DNA from 2 places in the Nonomuraea africana genome. Region 2 is predicted to be linked to the other one. Evidence: riboswitches for the same ligand, from Rfam matches in the RefSeq annotation. Region 2 holds a riboswitch; the other holds the start of a gene.
What was found. A riboswitch is a leader RNA that binds a small molecule or an ion and turns the genes downstream of it on or off. The one in region 2 is predicted to bind cobalamin.

Region 1 (4,793 bases), 6.9 Mb from region 2:
CGAGCAGCATTACTGGCAAGCCTCACAGATCTCGGGGTTCTCAAGGGAGCAGGCGACGGCCTCGGCCTCGGCGGGCACCAGGGCCTGCACGGTGGTCTGGGCGATGCGGGTGGCCGGGCGCGAGCGCAGGTAGTACGTCGTCTTCAGCCCCTGCTTCCACGCGTAGGCGTACATCGACGACAGCTTCCCGATCGTGGGCGTCGCCATGAAGAGGTTCAGCGACTGCGACTGGTCGATGTACGGCGTCCGCGCCGCCGCCAGGTCGATGAGCGCCTTCTGCGGCAGCTCCCACGCGGTCCGGTAGAGCGTCTTCAGCTCGGCGGGGATGCCGGGGATCTCCTGGATCGAGCCGTCGGCGCGCTTGACCGCGTCGCGCATCTCCTGGGTCCAGCGCCCGAGGCGCTGGAGGTCGGCCACGAGATACCGGTTGACCTGCAGGAACTCACCCGACAGCGTCTCGCGCTTGAAGACGTTCGACACCTGCGGCTCGATGCACTCGTAGCAGCCCGCGATCGAGGCGATCGTCGCGGTCGGCGCGATGGCGACCATGAGGGAGTTCCGCAGGCCGGTCCTGTCGATCTTCTCGCGCAGGGCCGTCCAGGCGGGCGAGGCGCCGGCGCCGTAGTGGTCGGGGTGCAGCACGCCGGCCGCGGCCCGCGTGTCGCCGTACGAGGGGTGCCGCCCCCGCTCGGCCGCCAGGTCGGCGGAGGTGTCGTAGGCGGCCAGCGCGATCTCCTCGGCGATCCGCGTGGACAGCGCGAGAGCCTCGGGAGAGTCGAACGGCAGGCGCAGCGAGAAGAACACGTCCGCCAGGCCCATCACGCCCAGGCCGATCGGCCGCCACCGCAGGTTGGCCGCCTCGGCCTCGGGCGTCGGGTAGAAGCCCAGGTCGATGGTCTTGTCCAGGAAGCGCACCGCGGTCCTGACCGTGGCCCGCAGCCGCGCCCAGTCCATCGAGCCGCCCGCCAGGTGGGCGGCGAGGTTGATGGAGCCGAGGTTGCAGACGGCGGTCTCGCCGTCGCTGGTGACCTCGAGGATCTCGGTGCACAGGTTGGACAGGTGGATGACGTTCTCGGGGCGGGCGGTCTGGTTGGAGGCGCGGTTGGCGGCGTCCTTGAAGGTCATCCAGCCGTTGCCGGTCTGGGCGAGCGTGCGCATCATCCGGCCGTAGAGGGTGCGCGCGGGGATCTGCCGGGTCTGCAGCCCCTCGGCCTCGGCGGCGCGGTAGGCGGTGTCGAACGCCTCGCCGTACAGGTCGGTGAGGTGCGGCACCACCTTCGGGTCGAACAGCGACCACATCGCGTCGGCCTCGACGCGGCGCATGAACTCGTCGGGCACCCAGTTGGCCAGGTTGAGGTTGTGGGTGCGGCGGGCGTCCTCGCCGGTGTTGTCACGCAGTTCGAGGAACTCCTCGATGTCGGCGTGCCAGGTCTCCAGGTAGACGCACGCGGCGCCCTTGCGGCGGCCGCCCTGGTTGACGGCGGCGACGCTGGAGTCGAGGGTGCGCAGCCACGGCACGATGCCGTTGGAGTGGCCGTTCGTGCCCCTGATCAGGGAGCCGCGGGAGCGCACCCTGGTCCAGGCGATGCCGATGCCGCCCGCGTACTTCGAGAGCCTGGCCACCTGGCCGTACCTCTCGTAGATGCCCTCGAGCTCGTCGCGCGGCGAGTCGAGCAGGAAGCAGGACGACAGCTGCGGGCGGCGCGAGCCGGAGTTGAACAGGGTGGGCGAGCTGGGCAGGTACGACAGCGTGGACATGAGCGCGTACAGCTCGGCGGCCTCGGCGACGGAGGAGGACAGGCCGCACGCCACGCGCAGCATGAAGTGCTGCGGCCGCTCCAGCACCCGCCTGGTCTCGGGGTGGCGCAGCAGGTAGCGGTCGTAGACGGTGCGCAGCCCGAAGTACTCGAACCGCTCGTCGGCGCTCTCGTCGACCAGCGCGTCCAGCTCGGGTGAGTGAGCGCTCACGAACGCGGCCAGGCCGTCCTGGACCAGCCCCGCGGCGTGGGTGGCCGCGACCGACTCCGAGAAGGCCCGCACCCCGTGCGTGGCGGCCTCGTCGGCGATCTCCTCGGCCAGGAGCCTGGCCGCGACCCTGGAGTTCTCCGGGTCGGCGATCACCCGGGCGGCGGCCTCCTCGATGGCCAGCCTGCGGTCGACCTCAACGATCTGTGTCACGCTCTCTCCTCGCGAGCTCATCCTCGTGAGGGCAGGCGAGAGCACGCGGGCAGGCCGCGACACCCCCGGGCCCTCCCTCGAGGCCCTGGACAGGTCATACCGCTGGCAGGTCTTCGGACTCGCGGGCGTTCGTCAGCTTCCTACTGGCCGTCGCTTCCATGACGGCGGTCGTTCCCGCTCACCGCTGCGGGGCAGTCCTGGTCTCGCACCAGGTTCCCTTTTGCTCCGCCCCTTTGCGACGGGGGCGAACCAGCGACGACCAGGATCCTACATCTAGTGGCCGCGGGCGCAACTGCGCCCACAGGTTGTGTCGAGCAGTCCCAGCTCGCCCAGGACCGCGCGGGTCCTGGCGGTCTCCGAGCCGAGCCACACCCTGAAGTCGTCGCCGAGGAGCGGGAGCGGCGTCCACCCCTTGTCCCTGCACGCCCGCAGCCACCGCTCGGACCTGGCGACCTCGTCGAGCAGGTCCACGGCCCTGGCCCGCTCGCCGTCGCCCATCTCGTCGGGACCGAGCACCGCGCTCCAGTCGGCGAAGTCGACGCGCGCCCCCGACTCCAGCAGGGTCGGCGCGTCGATCCCCTCGACCCGCTCGGCCGACGAGACCGCCAGCACACGCACCCGGCCCCCGGCGATCCGCTCCCGCCACTGACCCAGCGGGCCCGCCGCCACCCCCACTCTGCCGGTCAGCAGCGCCTCGGCGGCGTCCTCACAGGTCGGGTAGCCCGCGTAGTCGAGCACGCGGGCGTCGGCGCCCAGCCCTCGCGCGACCAGCCCGAACAGCAGATGGTCCGACTCCCCCTGCTTCCTGCCCGCCAGGACGGTCTCCCCTGGAGAGGCCACCAGGTGCGCGGCGAAGGCGTCGAAGTCCGGGAAGCGGGACTTCCTCGCGACGACCAGCACCTCGACGTCCCCGACCAGCCGGGCGATCGGCGTGCCGCGCGCGCTCGTCCTGGCCATCTCGGCCGCGGCCAGGGCGGGCAGGCCCGTGACGGTCAACCGGGTGCCGCCCCGCGCCAGGTCGGCGGGGTCGAGCAGGCCGGAGAGGGTCTCGGCGATGGGCTCCCACGAGGCGCCCGCGGGCACGACGGCGAACCTCGGCACGGGACGCCCGGGCTCGGTGCCGCATCCGGCCAGGCACGCCAGCGCGCCCAGTGCCCCCGCCACGAAGTCCCGACGGCGCATGCGCGCCCCTCCCCGATCCCCGCCCAGATCCCCCAATACATAAAGTTATGTACACATCACAGCGAGTTACACCTTTAGTGGCATATCGGGGTATTCTCGTGACCGTGGATCTGCGGCGCTCCGCAGAGATCGCGCGTCACAGCGATCGGGCGAGCCGGAAGCCGAGGTCGTCGACACGGAAGGCCGGGTGGCTCTTGCGGCGGCACGACGCCCGGCATCCTCGCGGATGGTCGAACCAGCTTCCGCCACGGAACACGCGGTACGGGCCGTAGACCCTGGGATCATAGACGTCCCAGCACCACTCCCACACGTTGCCGATCATGTCGTGCAGGCCCCACGCGTTCGGCGCCCTGGTGGCGACGTCGTGCACCTCGCCGCCGGAGTTCCCGCGGTACCAGGCGATCTCGTCCAGCTCCCCGTAGCGCACACCGGCGGTCCCGGCCCGGCACGCGTACTCCCACTCCGCCTCGGACGGCAGGCGATAGCCGTCGGCCCGCCAGTCGCAGAGCACGTCCTGCCCGTCGGGGTCGTCGCCGATCGAGTAGCAGGGTTCGAGCCCCGTCGCCCGCGAGAGCAGGTTGCAGAACCGGACGGCGTCCGTCCAGGAGACGTCGGTCACCGGCGTGCGCGGGCCGGCCGTACTCGCCGGCCCCTCGCCGCGAACGGCGCGGTACCGCTCGCGGGTCACCGGACACGGCGCCAGCAGGAAGGCCCCGACCTCGACCTTCCAGGTCGTCTTCGCACCCTCGTCACGCAGGACGATCTCCCCGGCGGGGATCTCGATCATGCGCTCGGCGAGGTTCATCGCCCCGTGGTCACGAGATCGCGGCGGTGCGCAGCCGGGCGTCGAGCGACTCGAGGTCGGGGAGGAACCACACCTGGTCCGCCTGGTTCGACTCGTGGACGAGGGCGCGCAGGGCCGAGCCGGCCGCCAGATGCCCGGAGATGTCGCCCACGATCGCCAGTCGCAGCCGGTAGTTGACGAACTTCTGCATGACCTCACCGGCGAAGCGGGTGCCCAGAGAGAAGAAGCGCGCGTCCAGGCGGCTCGCGGGCACGGCCACCACCCCGGCGCCGGCGAAGGCCGCGGCGATCAGGTCGAGCACGTCCTGCATGGTCGCCACCGGCGGCCCGGCCGGGTCGCACATCAGCACCGGCACCCCGCCCCGCTCCTGCATCACGTCAGGCACAATCTTCCCTTTCATCCTGCATCGCTCCCTAACCTAGGGCATAAAGGGAGTGATAGGGAAGCTTCTGTCTCATTCCCCCTGCGCGGGCAGGTCGGCGGGCAGGGCCAGCAGGCGCACGTACAGCGGCCTGGCGTCGGGCGGAGCGTCGGCGGCCCGATGGCTGTACTTCTTCAGCAGCGCCAGGTACTCCTCGAAGAACTCCTCCAGCTCGCCGAGGCGCATCCGGCCGAGGCCCCTGGAGAC
Region 2 (4,793 bases):
TCCCGCATGTACGGCAGCGCGATCGACCGCGCGATGCTCCTGCCGTGCCTGGCGCTGTGATAGGCGATCACGTCGGCCTGGCCGATCAGCCTGGCCGCCTTCACCGTCACCAGCTCGGGATCGCCAGGACCCAGGCCCACGCCGTACAGCCGTCCCGCCACCATGTTCATTCTCGCTCACTGGCGATCGCGTTGACCGCGGCCGCCGCCATCGCACTGCCGCCCCTGCGGCCGTGCACCACCAGATACTCCAGGCCGCTGCTCGCCAGGGCCTGCTTGGACTCGGCCGCGCCGATGAAGCCCACGGGGATGCCGAGCACCGCCGCGGGCCTTCCCACACCCTCCTCGACCAGTTCGAGCAGCCTGAACAGGGCCGTCGGCGCGTTGCCCACCGCGACCACCGCGCCGTCGATCCTGTCGCGCCACAGCTCCAGCGCCGCCGCGCTGCGCGTGGTCCCCATGCTCTCCGCCAGCGCGGGGACCCTCGGGTCGCCGAGCGCGCAGACCACCTCGTTGTCGCGCGGCAGGCGGCTCCTGGTCACGCCCGAGGCGACCATCATCGCGTCGCAGAGGATGGGCGCGCCGTCCAGCAGCGCCCGCCTGGCGTCGGCGACGACCTTCCCCGAGTAGCCGAGATCGGCCACCAGGTCGGTCATGCCGCAGGCGTGGATCATGCGAACGGCCACCTGCGCGACGTCCTGCGGCAGACCGCTCAGATCGGACTCCGCACGGATGGTGGCGAACGAACGCCGGTAGATCTCGGCGCCGTCACGGATGTAGTCGCTCACATGTCCCCTCTGGTCTCTGTCTTCTCTGTCTTCCTGCCATGGCCGACCCGGTAGCCGGTCGGGGTGGCGACCACGTCGACGACCTCCCCCTTCGGACGCCCGCACCGCCGCTCGCACCCGGCCCAGTGCACGAGGACACCGTCGGGGACAGCGGGCGTGGACAGCTCTCCGGTGCCCGCCGCCCATCGCCTGGCATCGCCTTGGACGTCGGCGAGCGACTTGGCGCACCCCGGACGCCCGGTACAGGCGCTGAGCCCCGCCCAGGCAGTGCCGGACCCGGTGACCAGTCCCATCCGGGTGAGCTCGTCGGCGACCCGCCCGACGTCCTCGGGACGGAGGTCGGGAAGGACGGCCGTCCGCCAGGGCGTGATCCGCACCTCACCGGCCACGTCGGCGAGCGCCACGGCCTGGTCCGCGGAGAGCCGTCCCAGCGGGACCACCACCTCCAAGGCGACCCGCCCGTCCCGCTGCGGGACCACCCTCGCGTCCGGCACCCATGGGCCCGCGATCTCTCGGGAGGGACGGCCCGATGACACGCCCTCGTCCTTCGATGCAGCCGGCCCACCGTGGAGCAGGCGGGAAGCGAGCAGGGCGGGGCCGTCGGGAAGGTCACTGACGCGCCAGGCCGTGCCACCGGACAGCTCGAGGAAGGCCGAGGCGGCCGCGAGCATTGACGGGACCACCTCGTCCACGAGCACCGGGATTCCGGCCGTCGCCCCGCCGAGGTGGAGGAGGCCGTCGGAGGGCGAGGTGGCCAGGAAGGTCACGTCGGCGCCGATGGAGAGCACGTCGCCCGTGCCGTCGTCCAGCGCGAAGAGGAACCGGCCCGACAGCCCGGCCAGCTCCGAACTCGCGCACAACCCCCGGTCCAAGGCGGTGACCAGCGGACGCACGTCCATCAGAGACGAGTCCACCCGCCCGGCGAGCGGCGAGGCGAGGATGTTGCGCACCCGCTCGTGCGTCTCCGACGGCAGCAGCCCCACTGCGGCGATCCGAGCGGGGAACGCCCCCGCTTCCGTTGCCGATGGAGCGGGGGTGGAGGGGAGGCCTCTGAGCTGGACGTTGGCGCGGGAGGTCAGTTCGATGACGCCCGAGCCCAGCTCGGCGGAGCAGGCGGCCACCTCTCGCAGCTGGGTCGCGGACAGCGCGCCGCCCGGGATGCGGATGCGGGCGAGGGCGCCGTCTGCGGCGGTGTGGACCTGTAGCGCCCCCGGACAGGCGTCAGGGCGCACATGTCCGTAAAAGTCGGCTATGTCCACGGGGAGGATGGTAACCCGTTCAAAACCCTCTAGGCTGATCGCAGACGAGGGCGAACGGAGGAAGCCGGTGTGATGCCGGCGCGGTCCCGCCACTGTAACCGGGGAGCGAACCCCACCACAGGCCACTGTCCGGCAACGGACGGGAAGGCCGGGGTGAGCGTCGATCCGGAAGCCAGGAGACTCCCGCTCTCGTGACACCCGCGACCGGGGCGAGGACCCCGAGGGAGGAGTTCCGCCGTGCCCGAGGCGACCCCCGAAACCCCGTCACAGGCGACCTCTGGTGCCCAGACGGTGGTGCTGTTGCTCTCCACCTCCGACACCGACCTGCTGAGCGCCAGGGCGAGTGGCGCCGCGTACCGGCTGGGGAACCCCGCACGGCTGACCCCCGAGGAGCTGCCCGCGCTGGTCGAAGGCGTCGACCTGGTGGTGGTGCGGCTGCTCGGCGGGCGCAGGGCGTGGGAGGAGGGCCTCGACCGGCTGCTCGCGGGTCCCAGGCCGGTGGTGGTGCTGGGCGGGGAGCAGGCGCCTGACGCCGAACTGATGGAGCTGTCCACCGTCAGCGGCGGCACGTGTGCCGAGGCGCACGCCTACCTCGCCCACGGCGGCCCCGGCAACCTGGCCGAGCTGCACGCCTTCCTGTCGGACACGGTGCTGCTGACCGGGCACGGGTTCGCCGCCCCCGAGCCGACCCCCACCTGGGGACTGCTCGGCGAAGGGCCGGCGGCCGGCGACGGGCGGCCCGTGGTGGGGGTGCTCTACTACCGGGCGCATCATCTGGCGGGAAACACCGCGTTCGTCCGCACTCTCTGCGAGGCGATCGAGGAGGCGGGCGGGCGCGCGCTGCCCGTCTTCTGTTCCTCGTTGCGTACGGCCGAGCCCGAACTGCTCTCCGTGCTGGGGCAGGCCGACGCGCTGGTGGTGACCGTCCTGGCCGCCGGGGGCAGCAGGCCGGCGACCGCGGGAGCCGGTGGCGACGACGCCGCGTGGGACGTCGGCGCGCTGGCCGACCTCGACATCCCCATCCTGCAGGGCCTCTGCCTGACCACGAGCAGGCAGGCGTGGGAGGAGAACGACGACGGCCTGTCCCCGCTGGACGCGGCCTCGCAGGTGGCGATCCCCGAGTTCGACGGGCGGATCATCACGGTGCCGTTCTCGTTCAAGGAGGTGGACGAGGACGGCCTGACCGTCTACGCGGCCGATCCCGAGCGCACGGCCCGCGTGGCGGGCATCGCCGTACGGCATGCGAAACTCAGGCACGTCCCGAACGCGAGCAAGAAGCTCGTGGTGATGCTGTCGGCCTACCCGACCAAGCACGCGAGGATCGGCAACGCGGTCGGCCTCGACACCCCCGCGAGCACCGTGAAGCTGCTGGCCAGGCTGGCGGAGGCGGGCTACGACCTGGGCGAGGGCCTGCCCGGCGTGGCCGACCAGGACGGCGACGCGCTGATCCACGCGCTCATCGCGGCGGGCGGGCAGGACCAGGAGTGGCTGACGGAGGAGCAGCTGGCCGCCAACCCGGTGCGCATCCCGTCCGCCACCTACCTGGAGTGGTACGGCACGCTCCCCGAGGAACTGCGCGAGGCGATGGAGCGGCACTGGGGCCCGCCGCCCGGCGAGCTGTTCACGCACGAGGGCGACATCGTGCTGGCCGCGCTCAGGGCGGGCAACGTCGTGGTGATGGTGCAGCCGCCGCGCGGCTTCGGCGAGAACCCGATCGCGATCTACCATGACCCCGACCTGCCGCCCAGCCACCACTACCTGGCCGCCTACCGGTGGCTGTCGGCGGAGTTCGGCGCGCACGCGATGGTGCACGTCGGCAAGCACGGGAACCTGGAGTGGCTGCCTGGCAAGTCGGCGGGGCTGTCGGCCGCGTGCGGTCCCGACGCGGCGCTGGGCGATCTGCCGCTGGTCTACCCGTTCCTGGTGAACGACCCGGGCGAGGGGACGCAGGCCAAGCGCAGGGCGCACGCCGTCCTGGTGGACCACATGGTGCCGCCGATGGCCCGCGCGGAGACGTACGGGGACATCGCCAGGCTGGAGCAGCTCCTCGACGAGCACGCCTCGATCGCGGCGATGGACCCCGCGAAGCTGCCCGCGATCAGGGCACAGATCTGGACGCTGATCCAGGCCGCCAGGCTCGACCACGATCTCGGGCTGGCCGATCGGCCGCACGACGCGGAGTTCGACGACTTCCTGCTGCACGTGGACGGCTGGCTGTGCGAGGTGAAGGACGCGCAGATCCGCGACGGCCTGCACGTGCTGGGGTCCGCGCCCGCGGGTCCGGTGCGGGTGGACCTGGTGCTGGCGATGCTGCGCGCCCGCCAGATGTGGGCGGGCGCGCAGACGCTGCCGGGGCTCAGGGAGGCGCTGGGCCTGGCCGAGGACGGCACCGCGGGCCTGGCGGACGTGGACGCCGCGGAGGGGACGGCCAGGGCACTGGTCGAGGGCATGGAGGCCAGGGGCTGGGACCCCGCCGCGGCCGCCGAGGTGACCGAATCGGTCCTCGGTACGACAGAGCCGGCTGACCTCTCCGAACGTGACCCCGCCCTCGACGGGGAGCCGGGGGCCGGGTGGGAGATGGTGACGCGGATCCTGGAGTTCGCCGCCACCGAGGTCGTCCCCAGGCTCGCCAGGACGACCGACGAGATCGACCACCTCCTGCACGCGCTCGACGGCGGCTACGTCCCCGCGGGACCGAGCGGCTCCCCCCTGCGCGGCCTGATCAACGTCCTCCCGACCGGCAGGAA

Region 1: linked by a shared signal. The riboswitch ahead of H4W81_RS07835 (ribonucleoside-diphosphate reductase subunit alpha) and the one ahead of cobN (cobaltochelatase subunit CobN) in region 2 are both predicted to bind cobalamin.

The regions. Positions count from the first base shown of each region.
Region 1 is NZ_JADBEF010000001.1:1,706,606-1,711,398, reverse strand. It holds gene H4W81_RS07840 (ribonucleotide-diphosphate reductase subunit beta) at 1-10, opposite strand, end outside; gene H4W81_RS07835 (ribonucleoside-diphosphate reductase subunit alpha) at 10-2,178, opposite strand; cobalamin riboswitch at 2,264-2,447, opposite strand; gene H4W81_RS07830 (Bug family tripartite tricarboxylate transporter substrate binding protein) at 2,452-3,360, opposite strand; gene H4W81_RS07825 (formylglycine-generating enzyme family protein) at 3,497-4,165, opposite strand; gene H4W81_RS07820 (DUF4180 domain-containing protein) at 4,176-4,565, opposite strand; gene H4W81_RS07815 (ArsR/SmtB family transcription factor) at 4,620-4,793, opposite strand, start outside.
Region 2 is NZ_JADBEF010000001.1:8,566,904-8,571,696, reverse strand. It holds gene H4W81_RS41110 (precorrin-2 C(20)-methyltransferase) at 1-170, opposite strand, end outside; gene H4W81_RS41105 (precorrin-8X methylmutase) at 167-787, opposite strand; gene H4W81_RS49640 (precorrin-3B synthase) at 784-2,046, opposite strand; cobalamin riboswitch at 2,058-2,248, shown strand; gene cobN (cobaltochelatase subunit CobN) at 2,338-4,793, shown strand, end outside.